Deinococcus aerius: one gene and its partner. The protein of the gene in region 2 binds, or shares a complex with, the protein of the main gene of each other region. Links are inferred from orthologs where the notes say so. Each region holds a gene or a part of one and is shown on either strand. Other genes may lie near its edges. The genes, in order: hisH and hisF.

The links.
Region 1: the proteins of hisF (region 2) and hisH are in contact, whole or in part, in a crystal structure (PDB 6RU0), measured with the Thermotoga maritima proteins. The link is inferred for Deinococcus aerius from one-to-one orthologs. Residues at the interface, in WP_004080486.1 of Thermotoga maritima: Met1, Leu2, Ala3, Arg5, Ser40, Glu41, Asp45, Glu46, Ala70, Glu71, Ile73, Asp74, Ile75, Pro76, Phe77, Asp98, Lys99, Ser122, Gln123, Glu161, Thr195, Leu196, Asn247, Arg249, Glu251; in WP_004080484.1 of Thermotoga maritima: Asn15, Arg18, Arg22, Arg117, Leu118, Pro119, His120, Met121, Gly122, Trp123, Asn124, Asn134, Gly135, Tyr136, Tyr138, Val140, Tyr158, Glu180, Lys181, Ser182, Ser183, Lys184, Ile185.

What each region holds. Positions count from the first base shown.
Region 1 is NZ_BFAG01000004.1:10,157-20,777, forward strand. What follows is about bases 1-2,976. They hold hisH (imidazole glycerol phosphate synthase subunit HisH), read right to left. Parts: upstream 1,814-2,976; coding sequence 1,187-1,813; downstream 1-1,186. Other genes in these bases: DAERI_RS06905 (1,4-alpha-glucan branching enzyme), read right to left, coding at 1-1,073; DAERI_RS06915 (hypothetical protein), read right to left, coding at 1,810-2,646; DAERI_RS06920 (hypothetical protein), read right to left, coding at 2,650-2,976. Outside these bases: more of DAERI_RS06920, read right to left, coding at 2,977-3,480; imidazoleglycerol-phosphate dehydratase HisB, read right to left, coding at 3,528-4,130; DAERI_RS06930 (S8 family peptidase), read left to right, coding at 4,501-6,057; DAERI_RS06935 (serine protease), read left to right, coding at 6,137-6,985; single-stranded DNA-binding protein DdrA, read left to right, coding at 7,119-7,727; ATP-dependent helicase HrpB, read right to left, coding at 7,893-10,382. UniProt on the Escherichia coli protein: IGPS catalyzes the conversion of PRFAR and glutamine to IGP, AICAR and glutamate. The HisH subunit catalyzes the hydrolysis of glutamine to glutamate and ammonia as part of the synthesis of IGP and AICAR.
Region 2 is NZ_BFAG01000011.1:139,330-149,952, reverse strand. What follows is about bases 5,363-8,340. They hold hisF (imidazole glycerol phosphate synthase subunit HisF), read left to right. Parts: upstream 5,363-6,450; coding sequence 6,451-7,230; downstream 7,231-8,340. Other genes in these bases: DAERI_RS15280 (DUF4394 domain-containing protein), read left to right, coding at 7,999-8,340; hisIE (bifunctional phosphoribosyl-AMP cyclohydrolase/phosphoribosyl-ATP diphosphatase HisIE), read left to right, coding at 7,227-7,883; DAERI_RS15295 (response regulator), read right to left, coding at 5,904-6,317; DAERI_RS15300 (DUF72 domain-containing protein), read right to left, coding at 5,363-5,849. Also shown: DAERI_RS15315 (transglycosylase domain-containing protein), read right to left, coding at 1-2,208; DAERI_RS15310 (DUF817 domain-containing protein), read left to right, coding at 2,331-3,254; tRNA 2-thiocytidine(32) synthetase TtcA, read left to right, coding at 3,304-4,179; DAERI_RS22075 (hypothetical protein), read right to left, coding at 4,277-4,933; more of DAERI_RS15300, read right to left, coding at 5,022-5,362; more of DAERI_RS15280, read left to right, coding at 8,341-8,847; DAERI_RS15275 (SDR family NAD(P)-dependent oxidoreductase), read right to left, coding at 8,857-9,489; DAERI_RS15270 (5-formyltetrahydrofolate cyclo-ligase), read left to right, coding at 9,538-10,116; DAERI_RS15265 (2'-5' RNA ligase family protein), read right to left, coding at 10,077-10,607.

The DNA of each region.
Region 1 (10,621 bases), on a different replicon or contig from region 2:
TCCGCCACCATCGTCACGCCGGGAGCCATATGGTGAATGACCTCGTTGAGCCGCTTGAGGAAGGCGATGGCCTCCAGATTCTCGCGCCCGCCGTGGATATTCGGCACCCACTCCGTGCGCGAGAAGTCGAGGTACAGCATGGAGGCCACCGCGTCCACCCGCAGGCCGTCCACGTGGAAATCCTGCACCCACTTCAGGGCCGAGCCGACCAGGAACATCACGACCTCGTTGCGCCCGTAGTCGAAGATGTAGGTGTTCCAGTCGTGGTGGTAACCCTTGCGGGGATCGGCGTACTCGTACAGCGGCCCGCCGTCGAAGTGCGCCAGCCCCGCCTCGTCGGTGGGGAAGTGCCCCGGCACCCAGTCGAGAAAGACCCCGATCCCGCGCTCGTGCAGGTGGTTGACGAGGTAGGCGAAGTCCTCGGGGGCACCCAGGCGGCTCGTCGGGGCGTAGTAGCCGGTGACCTGATAGCCCCACGAGCCGTCGAAGGGGTGCTCCATCACGCCCAGCAGCTCGACGTGGGTATAACCCATGTGGGTCACGTAGTCGGCCAGACGGTGCGCGAGGTCGCGGTAGTTCAGGAACCAGCCGTCGTCGCGCCGGGCCCAGGAGCCCACGTGGACCTCGTAAACGCTCACGGGTCGGTCGAAGCCGGGGCCACGACTGGCCATCCATTTCTCGTCCGTCCACTCGAAGGGTTGTCGCCAGATGATGCTCGCGGTGCCCGGCCTCACCTCCGTGAAAGTGCCGTAGGGGTCCATCTTGTCCACGGTGCGCCCGTCCGCGCCCGTGACCCGGAACTTGTACCGCTGCCCGTGCTGCGCCCCCGGCACAAAGGCCCCCCAGAAGCCGAAGTCGAGGCGCTGCATGGGGTGGTCAAGGCCGTTCCAGCCGTTGAAGTCCCCCACCACGCTGACGTGCCGCGCGTTCGGCGCCCACACGGCGAAGCGCACCCCCTCCACCCCATCCTGGGTGACGGGATGGGCGCCCAGCAGGTGGTCCGGGCGCACGAGGTCGGCGGTCACCAGTTTTTGAAGGTGCCCGTGGTCGAGCGGCAGGGGCAGGGAACTCATGAAACCGAGTCTACCGGGCGGGGACCGGTGAGGCGGGTCCCATATACGGACTGCAAATACAACGTGAAGAGGGGGAAGGCTGTCCCCGAGGGAGCGGTGCGGGGCGTCCTCCCTCAGCCCCCCAGCACGTGCCGCCGGAACCGTTCCAGGATGGCGAGGCCCACGGCGCCGCTCTTTTCGGGGTGGAACTGCGTGGCGTGGATAGTGCCCCGGCTGAAGGCCGACCAGAAGGGCACGCCGTACTCGGTGAGCGCCCCGGCGTCCACGTCCACGTCAATCGGCACGTAGTACGAGTGGACGAAGTAGGCGTAGGCCGGGCAGGCGAGGTCCCGCAGCAGCGGCGAGTCGCCCACCTTGTCCAGGCTGTTCCAGCCCATCTGCGGCACCTTGCGCCCGGGCACGGGCGTGAAGCGGCGCACCGTGCCGGGCACGAGGTTCAGGCCGGGTAGGCCGGGGGCCTCCTCCGAGTCGGTGAGGAGCATCTGCATCCCCACACAGATACCCAGAATCGGGGTACCGCCGTTTGCCGCGTCCAGCACCGGGCCGTGGAAGCCGTGGCGGTCGAACGCCTCCATCACCTGCCGGAAGTGGCCCTGTCCGGGCACCACGAGGGCGGGCGCGTACGGCACGTCGGCGGGGTTGTCGGAGAGGCGGACGGTCATCCCGGCACGTTCCAGGGCTTTGGCGGCGCTGCGGACATTACCCGCGCCGTAGTCGAGGAGGAGGACTTCGGGGGTCACTGGGGTTCTCCGTAGTTCTTGAGGAAATCGCGGGTCTGGGCCGAGGGGTTGAACTTCACGCCGTCCCAGGAGAAGGCGAGGTCGGGAATGCGGCGGTTCAGAATGCCGCTGCCGCGCAGCATGGTGCAGGTCTTGTCGTCCAGGGGGTAGCGGGTGAGCGACACCGTCAGGGTGAGATCGGGCCACCCGTCGGCGTCGCGGTCGCGGTCGTGCCACTGGAGGGGTTCCGCCTCCCAGCCCCCCCGACACTGCGCCGAATCGGGCCGGGTCAGGGACAGGGGACGGAACGCGGCCACTTGCTGCACCTGGGCCTTGCCCCCGACCCACCGGAAGACCTGCACCCGGCTCAGGCGCTGCTCGTCCCGCGCCAGGCAGGTGGCGGCGTCGGTGCCGCCCTTCACGGGGTAGGTGAGGCACACATCCAGGTCGAAGCCCGGCACCACTCCCACTGCCCTCCAGCCCGCGCCCTGCCGGGTCAGCAGCACGGCATCCGCGCGGCAGGTGTCGGTCTCGGTGCAAAACTGCGCGAGCACGTCCCGGGCGTTCGGACGGGTGAACGAGCCGTACAGCACCCGCACGGGGACGTAGGCCCACTCGCCCTTTCCCTCCTGTGGCTTGACCGGCACCCGCAAGTCGGGCAGCGGCGAGGAAGGATAACGGTTCGTCACGGTGCAGCCGCTCAGGTTACCCAGCGGCACGGGAGCGGCACACACCGCACGGGCCAGGGCCTGTCCCTCGGCGCTCCGGGGTACCCGGGCCTCGTTAGGACCGGAGAACTGGGCCTGAGCGGTGGCAAGGGTGGTCAGGGTCAGGAGTGCCAGGGGCTTGTTCATCAATTACCGCCCCTTAGCGTACCTGTCGAGGATGGCAGTGGTGTTTCCGGTGGGCCGCAAGGTTTCACCCGTCCAGACGAAGGTGAGGTCGTTGCGAACGGAGCCGCTCGCCTGCGCGTTGAACCCCTGCCCTGCCCGGCAGAGGTCCGGGCCGCCCTGATACGTCGTCCGGGCCGCCAGGATGGTCAGGTCAGGCACCCGGTCGGCGTTGCGGTCGCGGTCATCCCACGAGAAGGGGTCAAGTTGCCAGCGGCCCGCGCACTGGGCGGAACCGGGATTGAAGAAGTCGCGGAAAGCGAGCAGCGGGAATAGCGCCACCGTCTCCACCTTCACCCTAGCGCCCGTCCACGACGCGGTTTTGAGGGCGCTGCCTATCGGCTCGTTCCGCGCGCTCTCGCTCAGGCAGACCACCGCCTGAGTTCCGCCGGGTCGGGGGTAAGTGAGGCAGTTCGTGGCGATCAGGCCGGGCACGAGTCCAATGGCCTGCCACTGCCCCCGCGTGTGCCGGAGCAGGACCGTCTCGCCGGAGCAGGATTCCGTTTCCGTGCAGAAGGTGGCGAGCAACTCCTGCCGATTGGCCGCCGTGAAGGAGCCTGGAAACACGGTGGAGAGCGTCAGGCGCGTCTGGGGACCGAGGATTTCGGGGATGGGGCGGCCCCCGTAGGAAACCTGCTTGCACCCCTTCAGCCGACCCAGGGCGGCCCGGGGATCGCACACGGCGCGGATGATGGCGTCCCCTTCGGCGGCGCGGGGCACGCGGCTCTCGCTGGGGCCTGAGACAGCCAGGCCCGCCGAGGTCATGGGCAGAAGAGTCAGCATCAGCACTTGCTTCACCCCGGCAGTCTGGCCGCGCGGCCCTGACGGGCGGTGAGCGGCGGGCCTCACAACACCCCCTTCGTACTCGCCAGTTCGTCCGACGTGACCCGCACCGCGTCGCGTAGGGCACGGGCCAACGCCTTCATGACCGCCTCGATGACGTGGTGCGCCTCGCGGCCCGCGAGCAGGCGGACATGCAGGGTGACGCCCGCGTGGTTGCACAACCCCCGCAGGAACTCGCGCAGGTGGTAGTGGGTCATGCCGCCCGCGTCCCCCCACACGTCCAGCCGCTCCGGCTCGAAGGCGAGGTGCGCCCGGCCCGACAGGTCGAGGACCACGTGGGCCAGCGTCTCGTCCATGGGCACGAAGGCGCTGCCGTACCGCTCGATCCCCCGGCGGTCGCCGAGCGCCTGCCCCAGTGCCTGCCCCAGCGTGATCCCCACGTCCTCGATCAGGTGGTGCGGCTCGATGTGCAGGTCGCCCGCCGCCCGCACGCTCAGGCCAATCCGGGCGTGCCGGGCAAGAGCGTCGAGCATGTGGTCGAGGAACCCGTGCCCGGTCGCGGGCGGGGTGGAGGCCGTCTCGTCCAGATCGAGGGTCACGGTGATGTCCGTCTCGCTGGTGGTGCGGCGAACCGTGGCGGTGCGGGTGGTGGCGGTGCGGGCCATACGGGGCATGCTACGGCTCTTGGCATCTGAGAACTGCAATCCCCTAGGGTGTGCAACGCGCCGGAACGATGATGGTGGTCGCTCTTCGTCACCCCAGGTATGTGAAAACACATACCTATCACGCCTGCAACACAGGCTCATCACATCTTTCAATCATTTCGTGATGTCCCCGCAGGATCAGCAATATCAGAGAGTACTAGAAGGAGAGCACATCTCCTCAGTAGTAAAAAAGGGTCCTCTCTTAGAGAAAAATTGCCCATCAGGCACCTGCCTAGATGTTTTTATGAAGGCCTTTTCCACGCCTGTGGTAAACCTTGCGCGTCGGCAAATTCAGCGCGTTCCCCGGTCCAACCCCACCTGGAGGTTCAGGATGAACTCACGTATTGCTCCTCTCACGCTCGGCCTCACGCTCCTCTTCGCCGCCTGCGGTCAGCAGATGGCGAGTGGACCTGCGGACAACACGCAGGCCGCCACGCCGGAGCGTGGGACCCGGACCTCCGCGCCGCTGCTGGGGACGAGCAACCCCGACGCCATTCCCGGGCAGTACATCGTGGTCCTCAGTGAGGGGGCCATGCCGTCGAATCTGGGGGCGCAGGATACGGGGGGCCTGGTGCGGTCGCTGGGCCTCGATCCGCAGGGCATCACCGTGCAGCACCTCTACACGCAGGCACTCAGCGGCTTCGCGGCCAAGCTCAGCGCCCAGAACCTCGCCACCCTGCGGGCCGACAAGCGGGTGAAGTACATCGAGCAGGACGGCGTGGTGAGGGCCAGCGCCACCCAGAGCGGGGCGACCTGGGGGATCGACCGCATCGACCAGCGCAACCTGCCGTTGGACGGCAACTACACCTACACCACGACGGCCAGCAACGTCACCGCCTACATCATCGACACGGGCATCAACACGTCGCATACCGACTTTGGCGGGCGGGCCGTATGGGGCACGAACCAGACGGGCGACGGGAACAACAGCGACTGCCAGGGGCACGGCACCCATGTGGCGGGCACGGTGGGCGGGAGCACCTGGGGCGTCGCCAAGGGCGTGAAACTTGTGGCAGTCAAGGTGCTGGACTGCAGCGGCAGCGGCACGAACTCCGGCGTGATCGCGGGGATCAACTGGGCCGTGAGCAACAAGACCGGCCCCGCCGTGGCGAACATGAGCCTGGGGGGCGGCGCGAGCCAGGCCGTGGACGACGCGGTGAACAACGCGGCGAGCAAGAACCTCGTGATGGCCGTCGCGGCGGGCAACGAGAACCAGAACGCCTGCAACGTCTCCCCCGCCCGCGCCGCCAACGCCATTACAGTGGGCGCCACCACCAGGACCGACAGCCGCGACACGGGCTACAGCAACTACGGCTCGTGCCTGGACATCTTCGCGCCGGGCACGGGCATCACTTCCGCCTGGATCGGCTCGACGACCGCCACGAATACGATCAGCGGCACGAGCATGGCGACGCCCCACGTGGCGGGCGCGGCGGCCCTGATCCTGGCGAATAACCCCTCGTACACGACCGCCCAGGTCACGAGCGCGCTGGTGAATGGCGCGACGACCGGCAAGGTCACGAACGCGGGCACGGGCAGCCCCAACCGCCTGCTGTACACGGGCACGGGCGGCACGACCACGCCCCCCAGCGGCACCACGACGACCTACACGGGTTCGGTGAGCCAGGGGAGCAGCAGTTGGAAGCCGAGCACGAGCGGCTTTTCCTACGCGGGCGGCACGCTGCGGGGCTCGCTCAGCGGCCCGAGCGGCACCGATTTCGACCTCTACCTCCAGAAGTGGAACGGCAGCGCCTGGGCCGACGTGGCCGCCAGCGAGGGCGGCACGAGCAGCGAGAGCATCAACTACGCGGCGGGGAGCGGCTCCTACCGCTGGGAGGTCTACGCCTACTCCGGCAGCGGCTCCTACACCCTGACCGAGACGAAGTAACCGCCGCCAACCCGGCCCTCCGCACAGGGGGAGGCCGGGTTCTTCTCTGCCCACTTTCCGCATCCTTCAGGAGGTCCGCATGAAGAAGTTTCTCGCCCCGCTCGCCCTGCTCGGTTCGCTGGTCTTCACCGCCTGCGGCACCATCACGCCCCAGGCCGCCCAGTCCCTCCCCGAGGAGAGCATGACCACGACCGGCACCGAGAAGGCGTTCGGCGAGCTGAGCGGCCAGATCGTCTACGGCACGGTGACGAGCGTGACGAACCGTCCCTACCAGGTCAGCGTGACGCCCAGCAACCAGATGAGCGGCGGCTGGTGCGGCGGCACCCTGATCAGCCCGAACTGGGTGATGACGGCGGCCCACTGCGTGGATGGCCAGAGCACGAGCAACATGCGGGTGCGCGCAGGCATCAACAATCTGACCACCACGAGCGGGCAGCTCCGCACGCCGAGCCAGATCATCATCCACCCGTACTATGGCGGGGCCAGCAGCGGCTACGATATCGCGCTCATCAAGGTCAGCACGGCCTTCACGCTGGGCAGCACCGTCCAGACGGCCGCCCTGCCCGGGAACAGCGCCGAGTCCGCGCTTGACGTGAACGGCAAGAGCGCCACCGTGAGCGGCTGGGGCAAGACCGAGACGGGCGCGTACAGCAACACGGCGCTGCGTGAGGTCACCATCCCTATTACTCCCACGGGCAGCGACTGCGGCAGCCGCCCGAGCAACACGATCTGCGGCAAGTACGCCAGCGGCAAGGACAGTTGCAACGGGGACAGCGGCGGTCCCCTTGCCGCGCCGTACAACGGCAAATACTACGTGCTGGGCATCGTGAGCTACGGTCCCAGCGAGTGCCGCGGATACGGGGTCTACACCCGCGTGAACGGGTACATCAACTGGATCTACCAGCAGACAGGAATTGCCGCGCAGTAACCCGCGTCCCGCCCTCGCCCCTGGCCCGCGCCGGGGGCGTTTTGCCGTTCATCAGAAAGAATTCGGTAAGAGTCGGGGAACAGCGCCCCAATTACGCCTTGACCGTAATCGCGTTCTGTTATAAACTAAATCCATGAAGTTGAGCGATGTTCAGAAACGACTCCAAGCCCCGTTTCCCGCTCATCTTGTGGGCTGGAAGCCCCAGGCGTTCACCAAGGATCGAAGCCGTGCCCTGTTACTCGCGTATGTGGACGCGCGCGCCGTTCAGGACCGCCTGGACGCCATCTGCCCCGACGCCTGGAGCTTCGAGATCGAGGTGGTGCCCGGCACCTCCACCCCCACCGTCAAGGGCCGCCTGACCGTTCTGGGCGTGACGCGCGAGGACATCGGCGAGGCGGGCGGCGACGGCGAGTACGCGACCCTCAAGGCCGCCTCCTCGGACGCCCTCAAGCGGTGCGCGGTGCAGTTCGGCATCGGGCGCTACCTGTACGACCTGCCCAAGCAGTGGGTCGAGTGGAACGACGCCAGGCGCGAGCCCGCCGTGACCCCCGAACTCCCCGAGTGGGCGCGGCCCGACCACGAGCGCAGCCCCGGCGGCGCCCACCTCGTGCAGGCGATGGAGCAGCTCAAGTACGAGCTGCCCGAGGACCTGGACCTCCAGCGCGAGGTGTACAAGCACCTCAAGGCGGCCCTGAGCAGCCTGCACCCCACCCCCCAGGGCGGGCACGGGCGGGCCGCGTGAGCCCCGTCAGCCCCCGGCACCTCGCCGCCGTGATGCTCGTCGTCCTGACCCTGACCCTGCTGGGCGGCGCGCTGGCGAAGCTGCTGTAAATCGAACTTCCTCCCGGCCACGGCTCAGGCGATACCCCTGGGCCGTGGCCTCCTTGTGGGAGTTCCCGCGCCCCTGTCACAGCCGTTTCTTGACGTGCCGGGTCGGGGCGTGCGACCAGGGATCGTCCGGCCAGGGGTGCTTGGGGTAGCGGCCCCGCAGGTCCTTGCGAACCTCGAAATAGGAGGAGTTCCAGAAGGAACGCAGGTCCTGGGTCACCTGCACGGGCCGCCCGGCGGGCGAGAGCAGGTGCAGCAGCACGGGTGTGCGGCCCCCGTTGACGGTCGGCGTCTCGGACAGCCCAAAGAGTTCCTGGAGCTTCACGGCCAGGATGGGCGGCGAGCCGTCAAGCGTGTACCCGAGCCGGACGCGCGATCCGCTGGGGACCGTCAGGTGGGTGGGGGCGAGGTCGTCGAGACGGGCGGGCAGCGGCCAGGGCAAGAGGGCCCCCAGGGCGGGGAGGAGGTTCACGCGCCGCAGGTCGTCGCGGGTGCGGACGCCTTCCAGATGAGGGCCGAGCCAGTCCTCTAGCGTGTCCAGGAGCGCCGCGTCGGACAGGTCGGGCCACTCGGATTCCTCGGGGCGCCAGTGGCGCAGGGATTCGACCCGGGCACGCAAGTTCTCAGCCTCCGGGCTGAAGGTCAGGAGGTGCGGGCCCCCCTCGCGGATGGCGTCCGCAAGGGCTTTGACCCTTGCCTCATGCGGCAGGTCGCGCAGGGGGCGAGCCTCCAGCACCAGCGCCCCCACATGCCGCTCGCGTTGGGCGACGAGGGTTCCGGTCCGGGCATCCCAGCGCACGGTGTCCCGGGTGGTGGCCCGGTCCTCCAGCAGGGCGGGGTCGAGCGGCGCGGCGAGGTGGATGCGGCCTTCCCCACTGCCCGCATCGAGGTGGGCGACGGCGAGGGCGGGACTCGCCGCGAGCGGGTCCCCCTCCGGCAACCGCGCCCCCTGACCGCCCGCCAGCAGGAAGCGGCCCCCTCCCCCCTCCCGGCCCAGGGCCACCCGCTCGGGGTAGGCGAGGGCGACGAGTTGCCCCACGGCGAAGGGGTCGGGGGGCGTGTCGTCGGACGGGAGCCGGAGCAGCCTCCGCCACTGCCCCGACAGGCGCCCGATCCGTTCCAGGACGGCGGCTTCTCCCCTACCGCGCTCGCCCCGCCGCCACGCGCGGAGGGCCGCTACCCGGTCGGTGAGGTCCGTTCCCGCCCCACTCCCCAGCGGGTCGCGTTCCTCCAGCAGGGCGGCCACGTCAGCGGCGAGCGCCCCCAGACCGAGCGCCACCCCGTCGTGGAGCAGGTGCGCGAGGCGGGGGTGGGTCGGCAACTCCAGCAGGGCCGCGCCGCGCGGGGTGATGCGGTTCTCCCCGTCCAGCGCGTCGAGGTCGCGCAGCAAGGCCCGGGCCGACTCGACACGCGGGGCGGGCGGCTCGTCCAGCCAGGCGAGCGCGGCGGGATCGGGGGCGCCCCATCCGGCGAGTTCCAGCGTGAGGGGCGCGAGGTCGGCCTCCAGGATTTCCGGCGGTCGGGCGGCGGCGAGGGCGGCGTGGGTGCGCTCGCTCCACAGGCGGTAGGCGGTGCCGGGGGCAGTACGTCCGGCCCGTCCGGCCCGCTGATCGGCGGCATCCCGGGTCACGCGGGTCGTCACCATGCGGGTGAGACCAGTGCCGGGGTCGAACCGCTGCGTGCGGCTAAGGCCTCCGTCCACCACGACCCGCACTCCCGCCAGCGTGAGCGAGGTTTCCGCGATAGAAGTTGCCAGCACCACCCGGCGCCGCCCACCGGGGTCGGGAAGGATCGCCCGCCGCTGCTCGGCCAGGGGCAGGTCCCCGTAGAGGGGCAGGACGACGGCCTGCACATCAGCAAGGGCGCTCATCGCCCCCCGAATCTCGCGGACGCCGGGCAGGAAGGCGAGGATGTCCCCCTCGGGGTGGGCGGCGAGGGCTTCGCGGACGGAACGGGCCACCGCGTCCTCCACCCGTCCGGCCGGGTCGGTGGGCAGGTACTGCACGTCCACCGGGTAGGCCCGGCCCGCGCTCTGCACCAGCGGTGCGTCCAGCCGCCCAGGAAGGGCCGGGTCGAGGGTCGCGCTCATCACGAGCACGCGCAGGTCGTCCCGCAGCGCCCCCTGCACCTCCCGCAGCAGGGCGAGGGCGAGGTCGGCATTCAGGGACCGCTCGTGAAACTCGTCGAGGATGACGAGGCCGACGCCACTCAACTCCGGGTCGCGTTGCAGCCGACGGGTGAGGATGCCCTCGGTCACGACCTCGATGCGGGTGCGGGCCGAGACGCGCGCCTCGAAGCGCACGCGCGAGCCCACGGTTCCGCCCACCTCCTCGCCCAGGCCCTCCGCCAGCCGCGCGGCGACGGCGCGGGCCGCCACCCGGCGGGGTTGCAGCATGACGATGGCCTGCCCGGCCAGCCAGGGCTGGTCCAGCAGCGCCAGGGGCAGCACGGTACTCTTGCCCGCCCCGGGCGGCGCCTGAAGCACCACCAGCGGGTGAGCCGCGAGCGCCGCGCGCACCTCGGGCAGCACCTCGGCGATGGGGAGGTCGGGGAACTTCACGCGGGGCATGGTAGCGGGAAAGGGGAAGGGGTGGGGAGCCGCGGGGCCAACTTACGGTGCTTCGTCAGCGTCTGATCCAAGGAGTACCAGAAAGGCTCGCACCGCATTGTCGTAGAAGCGTGCATGGGCCGGACTCGCCAACCGTTCATACATTGGGTAGATCATAAGGCTCAAGTCGTTAATACTTATATCTGTGAAGTCATCACAGAAGGGGTGAATATCTATTTGTACCGGTACATCAGGCTCCA
Region 2 (10,623 bases):
GGCGGCATACGGGTCACCGGTGGGAATGCCGTCGATGGCCGGGTCCACGGGCACCGCGTTGAGGTCGAGGGAGGGCACCTCCCCGGTGGGGGCGTCCTGCGGGGGCACCTCGGTCACGGGGCCAGGCTGGGAGGCGGGGTCGGGCTCCGGCTGAGGGGCCGGGGCGGGCGCGCGGTCCCGGCGGCTGAAGAAGCCCCCTCCCTCGCCGTTCCCGCTGCCGTCGCGGGCGACCTGTTCCTGATCGGCCTCCTCCTCGCGGAAGGCCATCTCGACGCGGCGCACCACCCGGTAGGTGATGCCGCCGGGCTCGGTGAAGCTCTGGCGCGGCTGCCCGGCAAGCGCCCCCGCCACCGCCTGCTGCCACACGGGGGTGGGAATCTCGCCGCTGTAGGCCCAGCCTGGCAGCGCGCCGCCCGCCTGCTTGCCGACCCAGACCGCCCCGCTGATCGTGGGCGTGACCCCGGCGAACCACAGGTCCTTCACGTCGTTGGTCGTGCCCGTCTTGCCGCCCACCTCCCGGCCAGGAATCTGCGCGCGGGTGGCGAGGCCGCCCTCGGCGGGGGTGAGGTCGTTCACCACGCCGCGGATCATGTCCAGCCCTAGCCAGGCGGTGCGCTCGTCCCACACCCTTTTGCCCTGCGGGGTCGGTCGGTTGTAGAGCACCTGCCCGCGGTCATCCTCCACCCGGCGCACCAGCGTGGGCGTGTAGTAGAGGCCGCCGTTGGCGAAGGGGGCATAGGCGGCGGCCATCTGGAGCGGGCTCGCCTCCAGGGTGCCGATGCTCAGGGACAGGCCCGCGTTCGGGGGCGGGTCGAGCCCCAATTCGCGCAACTTGGCCTCGAAACTGGACAGCCCCACCTCCTGCGCGATGCGGACGGTGGGGAGGTTCAGGCTGTGGTCGAGCGCGTACCGCATGGTGACGTAGCGGCCGGTCCAGCGCCCGTCGTAGTTCTGCGGCTGGTAGTCACCGGTCAGCGGCGCGTCCAGCACGGTGTCGCTCTGCTTCCAGCCCTTTTCGAGCGCCAGCGTATACAACAGCGGTTTGATGGAGCTGCCCACCTGCCGCCGCGCCTGGGTGGCGTTGTTCCAGTCCGAGGGCCGCCCGCCCGTCAGCTTCTGCCCGACGAGCGCCAGGACCTCCCCATTTTTCGGGCTGACGAGGGCCAGGCCCAGGGTGGCGCCGTCGGGGAGTTGCGCGTTCAAACTCGCCCGCTCAGACGCCTCCTGTGCCCCGAGGTCCAGCGCCGTGTACACCTTGCCCCCGCCGAAGAGCGCCTTGCGCCCGATCTTGGGGATGAGTTCGCGCTCGACCGCCTGGAGGTAGTGAAAGGCGGTCTGGACGGGGGGCGGAGGCATGTTCTCCTGGAGGCGTTCGGGCCGTTCCAAAACGGCGCTGCGAACAGTACCGTCACTGTTCCAGCCGATGCGCCAGCCCGCCGGGTAGATCGGGGTGCGCCACGCGGCGTCGGCCTCCGCCTTCGTGACCCGCCCGTCCTCCACCATGCGGTCGAGCAGATTTCGCATGAGCGGACGGTACGCCTGGAAGTCCTTGTACCGCTTGTTGGGCGCGGGCACGATGGTCGTGAGGTAGACGCTCTCGGCGAGGTTGAGGTCAGCGGCACTCTTCCTGAAGTACGCCCTCGCCGCCGTCCCCGCCCCGATGATGTCGCTGCGCCCCCCGTCGCCCCAGTAGATGACGTTGAGGTAGGCGTTGAGAATCTGGTTCTTCGTGAAGCTGCGCTCCAGTTGGTAGGCGAGGACCGCCTCCTTGAACTTGCGCTCGGGGGTGCGCGCACTCTTGAGGTCGGAGAGCAGCGTGTTCTTCACGACCTGCTGGGTGATGGAGGAGCCGCCCTCCAGGTCGTTCTCGAAGATGCCCTTCAGGAGCCCGCGCGCAATGCCGATGTAGTCGACCCCGTGGTGCTCGAAGAAACGGCGGTCCTCGCTCGTCACGATGGCCTTTTGCAGCCAGGGGCTGATCTCGTTGAGCTTGAGGAGGTCGCGGTTCACGCCCTCGCCGCTGCCCAGGCTGGGGGTCAGGGTGCCCACGAGAGACCCCTGGCGGTCGTACACCCGGGTCTTGCCGCTGAATTCCAGCACGTCGAGGTCCTGCACGCTGGGCAGGTCGCGCCCCCAGGCCCACCACATCCCCCCCGCGCCCGCCGCCCCCAGCAGGAGGAGCACGCCCAGGCCAGTGAACAACCGCATGGCCCTCACTCTAACGGCCTTTCATGTGGCCGCACGGGGCGGGGCTCACGGTCGGTGGGGGGAGGTCAGGCATCCTGCCTTCAACCTACCGGCTCCCCGGGGCGCCATCGTCCGCCTTTGGCATGACGCGCCCCGGGGTGGGGCGGGCCACGCTGGAACCCATGTCCGCCCCCGCCTTTCCGCGCCGGGACGCCCGGTTCTGGCGCCAGCTCTGGCAGTTCACCCGGGGGCAGGCGGCGTGCTGCACCTTCGCCTTCGCGGTGGTGGGCCTGCTCGCGCTGTCGCGGGCGCTGCCGCTGGGAGCGTGGGGGCTGGCCCGCTACGACTTCCTGCTGCTGGGCTGCCTGCTGGTGCAGGGGGCACTGCTCGCCCTGCGCTTCGAGACGCCGCGCGAGGCGGGAGTCATCCTGCTGTTTCACGCGCTGGGCTTCACGCTGGAGGCCTTCAAGGTCGCCCACGGGAGCTGGGCCTACCCGGAGGACGCGCTGAGCAAGGTGCTGGGCGTGCCGCTCTACGCGGGCTTCATGTACGCGAGCGTCGGCAGCTACATGACCCAGGCGTGGCGGCGGTTCGGCCTCGCCCTTGAGCATGCCCCACCCCTGCGCGTTCAGGGTGGGCTGGCGGCGGCGGCCTACCTGAACTTCTTCACGCACCACTTCGGGCCGGACCTGCGCTACGTGGTCACGGCGGCGCTGCTGCTCGCCTACCGCCGGACGAGGGCCGCCTTCACCGTGGGGCCGGAGCGGTACACCATGCCGCTGGGCCTCGCCTTCGCGCTGATCGGCGGCTTCGTCTTCCTGGCCGAGAATGCCGCGACCCGGCTGGGGGCCTGGGTCTACCCGCACCAGTCGGGCGGCTGGCAGCCCGTCCACCTCGCGAAATGGCTGGCCTGGACCCTGATGGTGGTCGTGGCCTTTCTGATCGTGTCGGGATTGAAACGCTGGGAGGAGCGGGGGCGGGCAGCACACACCGGAGTTGCCGCACCTCCTCCCCTCTCTCCCGCAAAGGGTGCCGCTGCCCCGCAGCCTACCCGCGATTTGTCCTAGCATGGCGTTCTGCCCCGCCCGCGCGGGAGAGCCAGAGAAGCGAGACCCCATGACCCACACCCTCACACCCGAGACGCAACGCCTCTTTTCCACCCTCGTCCGGGGCGCGGCCCAGGCCATCACCGACTACCGCATGATCGAGGACGGCGACCGCGTGATGGTCTGCCTCTCGGGCGGCAAGGACAGCTACACGCTGCTCGACATCCTGCTACACCTGCAAAAGCGGGCGCCGATTGACTTCGAGATCGTCGCCGTGAACCTCGACCAGGGCCAGCCGGGCTTTCCCACCCATGTGCTGCCCGAGTACCTGACGCGGTTAGGCGTGAGGCACGACATCCTGACCGAGGACACCTACTCCATCGTCAAGGAGAAGGTGCCGGAGGGGAAGACGACCTGCTCGCTGTGCAGCCGCCTGCGCCGGGGCATCCTGTACCGCCATGCGCGGGAGATCGGCGCGACGAAGATCGCGCTGGGCCACCACCGCGACGACATCCTCGAAACGCTCTTTATGAACATGTTCTTCGGCGCGCGGCTCAAGGCTATGCCGCCCAAACTTCAGAGCGACGACGGGACGAACGTGGTCATCCGGCCGCTGGCCTACCTCGCGGAGCGGGACATCGAGCGGTATGCCGTGGCGAAGGGCTTTCCCATCATCCCCTGCAACCTGTGCGGCAGTCAGGAGAACCTGCAACGCAGGGTCGTCGGCGAGATGCTGGAGGGCTGGGAGCGGGAGCATCCGGGCCGTCTTCAAAATATCCTGCGCTCGCTGACGCGCGTGACGCCCAGCCACCTCCTCGACCGCGACCTCTTCGACTTCGCCTCGCTGAGCGTGCAGCCCGTCGAGGGCGACAAAGGGTTTGACGGCGAGGAGTACCCGGAGCGGGAGTTTCTAGCGGGGTTGAGAGAGATGACGCTGATTCAATGAAATACAACCTAATCTCTGCCTTCTGCTCGTATTCATCAACAGCAGGAGACATGTGTAAGTTAACCCCTAATTATCAGGATAAAATACGATCGATATATTAGTTTTGAGGAAAAGGATAATTATACCATAGTGTTATAGAATTGTCTTTGAAATTGAACAATATTCGATCCCATCCGTCATTTACTGTGTCCCCTTTTTTAGCATAAAAATCGAGGGTACTCGTCTCCGGTGGAATCGTAAAGGGAATAACCTTGCCATCATAGTAGTACGGTTTTAACGCACCATTGTTTAATTTATAACCAATAACGGAGTCTCTAAAAGTAGATTCAGCGATATAAGCATTATCAGCTTTTAAGTTACTTACACTATTATCCTTGGTATTAAGAACGACATAGAGTGGATACAAGTAGAAGCCCTCTCTTATAGAAGGGTATTTGTACCCGCTTGATTTAAGCATAGGAATTGCAAACGAAGAGGTGTTTTCCACAGCAACCAGCTTCAATAATTCTGAAACGCTGTTTGCCTTAATATAGACTTTATTAGTATCTCCCGTTATGGTATAGCCGCACTGATCAATGTCTACGTTATCGAATTTTAAAAACTTATCTGTAGCCTTTGGAACGTCAGGAAAAGTCGCTTTTTCCTTGTAGCTTAATCTAATATAGCTACCCATTTTTAGGGTAGGGCAGTCTACCACCTGTGCACCCGCAAGAGAGGCGGCAGCAAGAGTAGTGGTGGCGAGGATCATTTTCATTTTTTCTCCTTCCGGGGAAACCCGAGATAAGTGTAATGCCCCCTTCGCCCATGCACTGCCTAATTTGTGTATGGACTTCAACTGACCCTCAGATTAGCCGCCCCTCGTCACCCGGGTCCGGCGTCTGTATCGGCACGCCGCGGGCGTTCAACGCCTCGCGCAGCATGGGGATGTTCTTGAGTGCATGTCCGCGGGTCGTATTCAGAAAAAATATGTAGAGTTCAGACAGATCATCCGCCACCAGCGCGATCTTCTCCGCCCACTCGTCCATCTCGGCGCGGTTGTAGAGGTAGTCGTGCCGCTCGGCGGCGCTCCCGCCCTCCCACCAACTGCCCTTGTTGCGGCCATGCAACCGGAGGTAGCCCACGTCAGTCGTGACGTGAACCTGCGGCTCGGGCATCCCGCCGACCGGGGGATAGTCGGGGCTGACCCAGATCAGGCCGTACTCGGCCATGCCCTCGCGGACCTCGGGCTTGTCCCAGGAGGCATGTCTCAGCTCGACGGCGAGTTCGTGTCCGGCGAAGCGCTCGGCCAGGCCCAGCAGGTACTTGCGGTTGTCGGCGGTGCGGTGGAAGGAGTAGGGGAACTGGGCGAGGTAGGGACCCAGCAACCCCGCGTCGGCCAGGGGGCCGGGGCTTTGCAGCATCCGGTCGTAGTCGGCGTCGGTGGGGGCGCGGTCGTGGGTGAAGACCTTGTTGAGCTTGACGGCGAAGCGGGTGCGTCCGGCGGACTTGCGGGCCATCCCCTCGAAGGCCTTGAGGCCGGGAATCGCGTAGAAGGAGGAGTTCAGCTCGACGGCATCGAAGTACCGCGAGTACGTCTCCAGGTAGGCGTCCTTCTTCACGCCCTCGTAGATCAGGCCGGGGGCCGCCCAGTCGTCGTTGGTGTAGCCGCCACAACCGATCCAGACACGCATGGGGCCAGCGTAGCGCGGCGGTACGGGCGGGAGGGCGGAGGCTAAAGGCCGCCTTCAGCCCGCGCGGGGGTGGCGGTTCAGGTGCGCCCAGAAGGCGGTAATCGTCCGCACCGCCTCGCGGAACTGGGTGAAGTCCATCGGCTTGATCACGTAGGCGCTCGCCCCGTGGGCGTAGCTCTCGCGGATGTCGCGGTCCTCGCCACTCGTGGTGAGCATGACGACCGGGATGGCACGGGTGGCGGCGCGGCCCCGCACGGCATCCAGAACGGCCAGACCGTCGATGTGCGGCATCTTGAGGTCGAGCAGGATCAGGTCGGGGAGGGGCGCGGGGCCGTCGAGCGCGGCCAGGGCCTCGCGCCCCCCCACGGCGACGAGAATCTCGTGGTCACCGCTGTCCTGAAAGGCGTTCAGGGCCAGTTCCACGTCATGCGGGTTGTCGTCTACCAACAGGATACGCCGCCGCTCCACCGAACGCCTCCTTCCCCTCGCCCCCCAGCCTGCACGCCGGATATGAAGATTTTCTCAATTCTGACGACCGAGGTGTGACCGAGCCGTGTTCGCTCGACCGTAAAGGGACGGGAAGCCGCTCTAGACTGCCCCCATGTTGACGAAGCGCATCATCCCGTGCCTGGACGTGCAAAACGGGCGGGTGGTCAAGAACGTGCGGTTTTTCGAGGACCACCGCGACGCCGGGGACCCCCTCACCCTCGCCCAGGCCTACGAGGCGCAGCAGGCCGACGAACTGGTGTTCTACGACATCACCGCCACGCACGAGGGCCGCTCGCTGATGCTCGACGTGGCCGCCCAGGTCGCCGAGCAGGTCATGATGCCGCTGACGGTCGGGGGCGGGGTGAACGCCGTCTCGGACTTCCGGCAACTGCTGATGGCGGGGGCGGACAAGGTGAGCGTGAACAGCGGGGCGGTGCGGCGCCCTGAGGTGATCCGCGAGGCGTCGGACCACTACGGCGCCCAGTGCGTGGTGCTGAGCATCGACGCCAAGCGCAGGCCGAACGGCGAGGGCTGGACGGTCCACGTGGGCGGGGGCCGGGTGGACACCGGCCTCGACCTGCTGGAGTGGGCCGAGCGGGGGCAACACCTGGGCGCGGGCGAAATCTGCCTGAACGTGATGGACGCCGACGGCACCCGGGCGGGCTTCGACCTGGAGGCCACCCGGGCCGTCGCCTCGGCGGTGGACCTGCCCGTGATCGCCTCGGGCGGGGCGGGGCGGCTGGAGGACTTCCGCGACGTGCTGACGGACGGGCTCGCGGACGCTGCCCTTGCCGCCAGCGTGTTCCACTTCGGCGAACTGACCGTGCCGCAGGTCAAAACGTATCTAAGGGGCCAGGGCCTGCCCGTGCGCCCGGAGTGGAGGGACCTGTGACGAGGCTGGACGATCTGAGATTCGGCGCGGACGGCCTGATCCCCGTCGTGACGCAGGATGCCCGGACCGGTGCCGTGCTGATGCAGGCGTACGCGGACCGCGCCGCCGTGCAGCGCACGTTGGACACCCGCGAGGCCACCTACTACAGCCGCTCGCGCGGCGAGCAGTGGGTCAAGGGCGCCACGAGCGGGCACACCCAGCGCGTCGTGTCCGTCGCCCTCGACTGCGACGGCGACAGCGTGCTGTACCGGGTCGAGCAGACCGGCCCCGCGTGCCACACGGGCGAATACTCCTGCTTCCACCGGCCACTCCTCGGGGAACAGACAGCGGATACCGGGCTGGACGGCACGCTGGAGCGCGTGTATGTGACGATCACCGAGCGCCTTGCCACCTTGCCCGAGAACAGCTATGTCGCTCGGCTGCACGCCGGGGGCCTGGACCGCGTGCTGAAAAAGATCAGCGAGGAGGCGGGTGAGGTGCTGCTCGCCGCGAAGAACGGGGACCGGGCCGAACTCGCCACCGAGGCCGCCGACCTCTTCTTCCACACCCTCTTCGCCCTGGCCGAGGTGGGCGTCTCCCCTGCCGATGTGGCCGCCGTCCTACAGGGGCGGGAAGGCAAGAGCGGGTTGAAGGGGCCGAAGGAGGTGGGGTGAGCCGCAACGGTGAACGCCCGGTAAAGCCCATGAGAAATCCGCAGGCCCCGTGTTCGCATACCGCTGGGTGAACAGTGCGGCGCTCCTGCAAACCGCGCCGCCGGGAGGTTCACCTATGAGACGACTCACTCTGCTGCCCGTCGCCTGTGCGCTCGCCCTCTCCTCCTGCGGCCTGACCAATTCGCCGGTCGCGCCCTCAGGCCGCGTGGCCTACGGGCTGGATGCCCAGGGGCGGCTCGTCACCTTCGGCCTCGACAACGCCTCCGTCAGCGTGACGACCCGGGCGCTAACCGGCCTGGGCGTGGGCGAGACCCTGGTGGACCTCGACGTGTTCAATAAGGACGGCGCGCTGTACGCCCTCACCGACACGGGCAAGCTCTACCGGGTGGACACGGCCACGGGCGCCCTGACGCTCAACACCAGCGGGAGCCTGGGCGCCCCCCGCGTCATGGACTTCAACCCGGCGGCCCTGCGCCTGCGCGTCTTCAGCACCGGGGACATGAACTACCGCCTGACGCCCGCCACGGGTTCCCCCACCGACGGCGCGGTCACGGACGACGGCATGCTCATGTACGCGGCGACCGACGCGGGCGCGGGCAAGAACCCCAACCTCGTCGCGGCGGCGTACACGAACTCCTTCCAGGGTTACCAGCCGGTGATGGCCGACTTCAACCCGCCCACCACCCTGTACTCGGTCGATGCCGACCTCGACACCCTGGTCACGCACACGGTCGGCCCGGCCTTCAGCACCCTGAACACGGTGGGAAGCCTGGGTGTGGATGCGGGCGCCGGGATGACGGGCTTTGACATCGCGGGGACGAACGAGGCGTACCTGACCACCAGCAGCGGCACGAACACCATGCTCTACACGCTGAACCTGAGCACCGGCAAGGCCACCCTGAAGTCGACGATCAATGGGGTCGCGCTCAAGGCTTTCGCGGTCATGCTCTCGCCGCGCTCGTAGGTCAGGAGGTTACGGCCCCACCCGCAACTCGTTCTGCACGGGACCGGAACGGTCGGCGACTATGGCGCGGGCGACGACTTCCGGCGAGAGGGCTCCGCGTGGAACCCGGCCCACCTGAGCCCACAACCCCGTGTCTACGGCAGGCGGCAGGACCAGCGTGATCCCAACGCCGCGCGCCTCCAGCCGGGTCACCTCGGCGGCGCGGCTCAGGGCGGCCTTGCTCGCGGCGTACTGCGAGAAGCCCCGTGCAGTGACGAGTTCGGGCCGGGCGCCGAGCAGGTACACCCGGCCCCCAGAGGCCATGCGCCCCAGCCCGTGCTTGAGGACCCACAGCGCCCCGAAGTAGTTGGCGTTCCACACCGCGCGCACAGCGGAGGGCTCGGCTTCCGTCAGCGGGCCGGGCAGGGCGGCCCCGGCGGCGTAGACGAGGGTGTCCAAATCGCTCAGGTCCTCCAGCAGCGCCCGCACATGGCTCTCGTAGGCGAGGTCCGCTGCCCTGGCCCGTGCCCCCAGCTCGGCCGCCAGCGCCTCCAGCTTTTCCGCGTCACGTCCACTCAGGGTCAGCCGCGCGCCCCCCGACGCAAAGGCCCGCGCCGTCGCCGTGCCGATACCCCCGGTCGCCCCCACGATGAGCGTGTTCACCCGGGCAGCAGAACACGCACGGGCGGGCGGGACGGTACGCTCGGGTACATGCCGCCTTCCGCACCGCAGGGCAAGGCCGAGTGGCGGGCGTGGGCGCGGACAAGGCGCCAGGAGGTGCCCGACCTCTCGGCGGAGGTCACCGCACACCTGACCACCTTCCTGCAAGCCCGGGGGGCCAGGCGCGTTCTGGCCTACCGCGCCCTGCCCGGCGAGCCTGACATTTCCGCCCTCGCCCCTCACCTCGACCTCCTGACCACCCGCGCCCGCTTTCGGCCCGCGCCGCACCTCACGCTGCACCCCTGGGAGACGGCGACCGAGATGAGCCGCTTCGGGGTGCTGCAACCCCCGGCGGACGCGCCGCGCGTGGGGCTGGAGACGGTGGACGCCGTACTCCTCCCCGCACTCGCCTACGACCGGCGGGGGGTGCGGCTGGGCTACGGGGGCGGCTTCTACGACCGGCTGCTGCCGGAGTTTAGGGGGTTGACCGTCGGGGTGGTCTGGGACGCCCTCATCGTGGACGAGTTGCCGAGCGAGTCCCACGACCTGCGGGTGGGATTCCTGGCGACGGAGACGGGGGTGCGGGCCGTTCAGCGCTGGGCGAGCGGCCAGGCCTCCTCGGGCCTGTAGAGGCCTCCGGGTCCGGGCTTCCGCAGGAGCCAGACCTCCGAGCAGGTGAAGGCCAGAGGCCCGACTTCCAGGTCGGCGAACTCGGCCCTTGCCGCTTCCAACACAGTTCGAAGGTCCACGCCACGCCGCCTGAGCGCCAAAGTAAGGTGCGGCGTCATGTGTGGCCCCTCGTACCCGAACCGCTCGGCAGGTGCCAGAGCCTCGAGGAGGCGGACGTGCAGCGCCACCACCTCCGGCGACTGAACGGCCAGATAAACCGCGCTCCCGTTGCGAAAGGCCCTCGCGCCGCCTACTTGCAGGGCGACGGGGGGACTGGCCGCGACGCCTGCCCGCGCGGACGGCACCCACTCCAGATCGCCGCCGAGTCCGCTGCGGGCTTTGACGGTCACGTGGGGGGCGCTTTCGCGCAGGCCCAGACGTTCCCGGAAGGCCTCCACCCGGGCGGCGAAGTCGGCGGGAGGCAACAGGCCCAGCAGGAAAGAGGGCGTCACCTACCCGGCCCCGTGA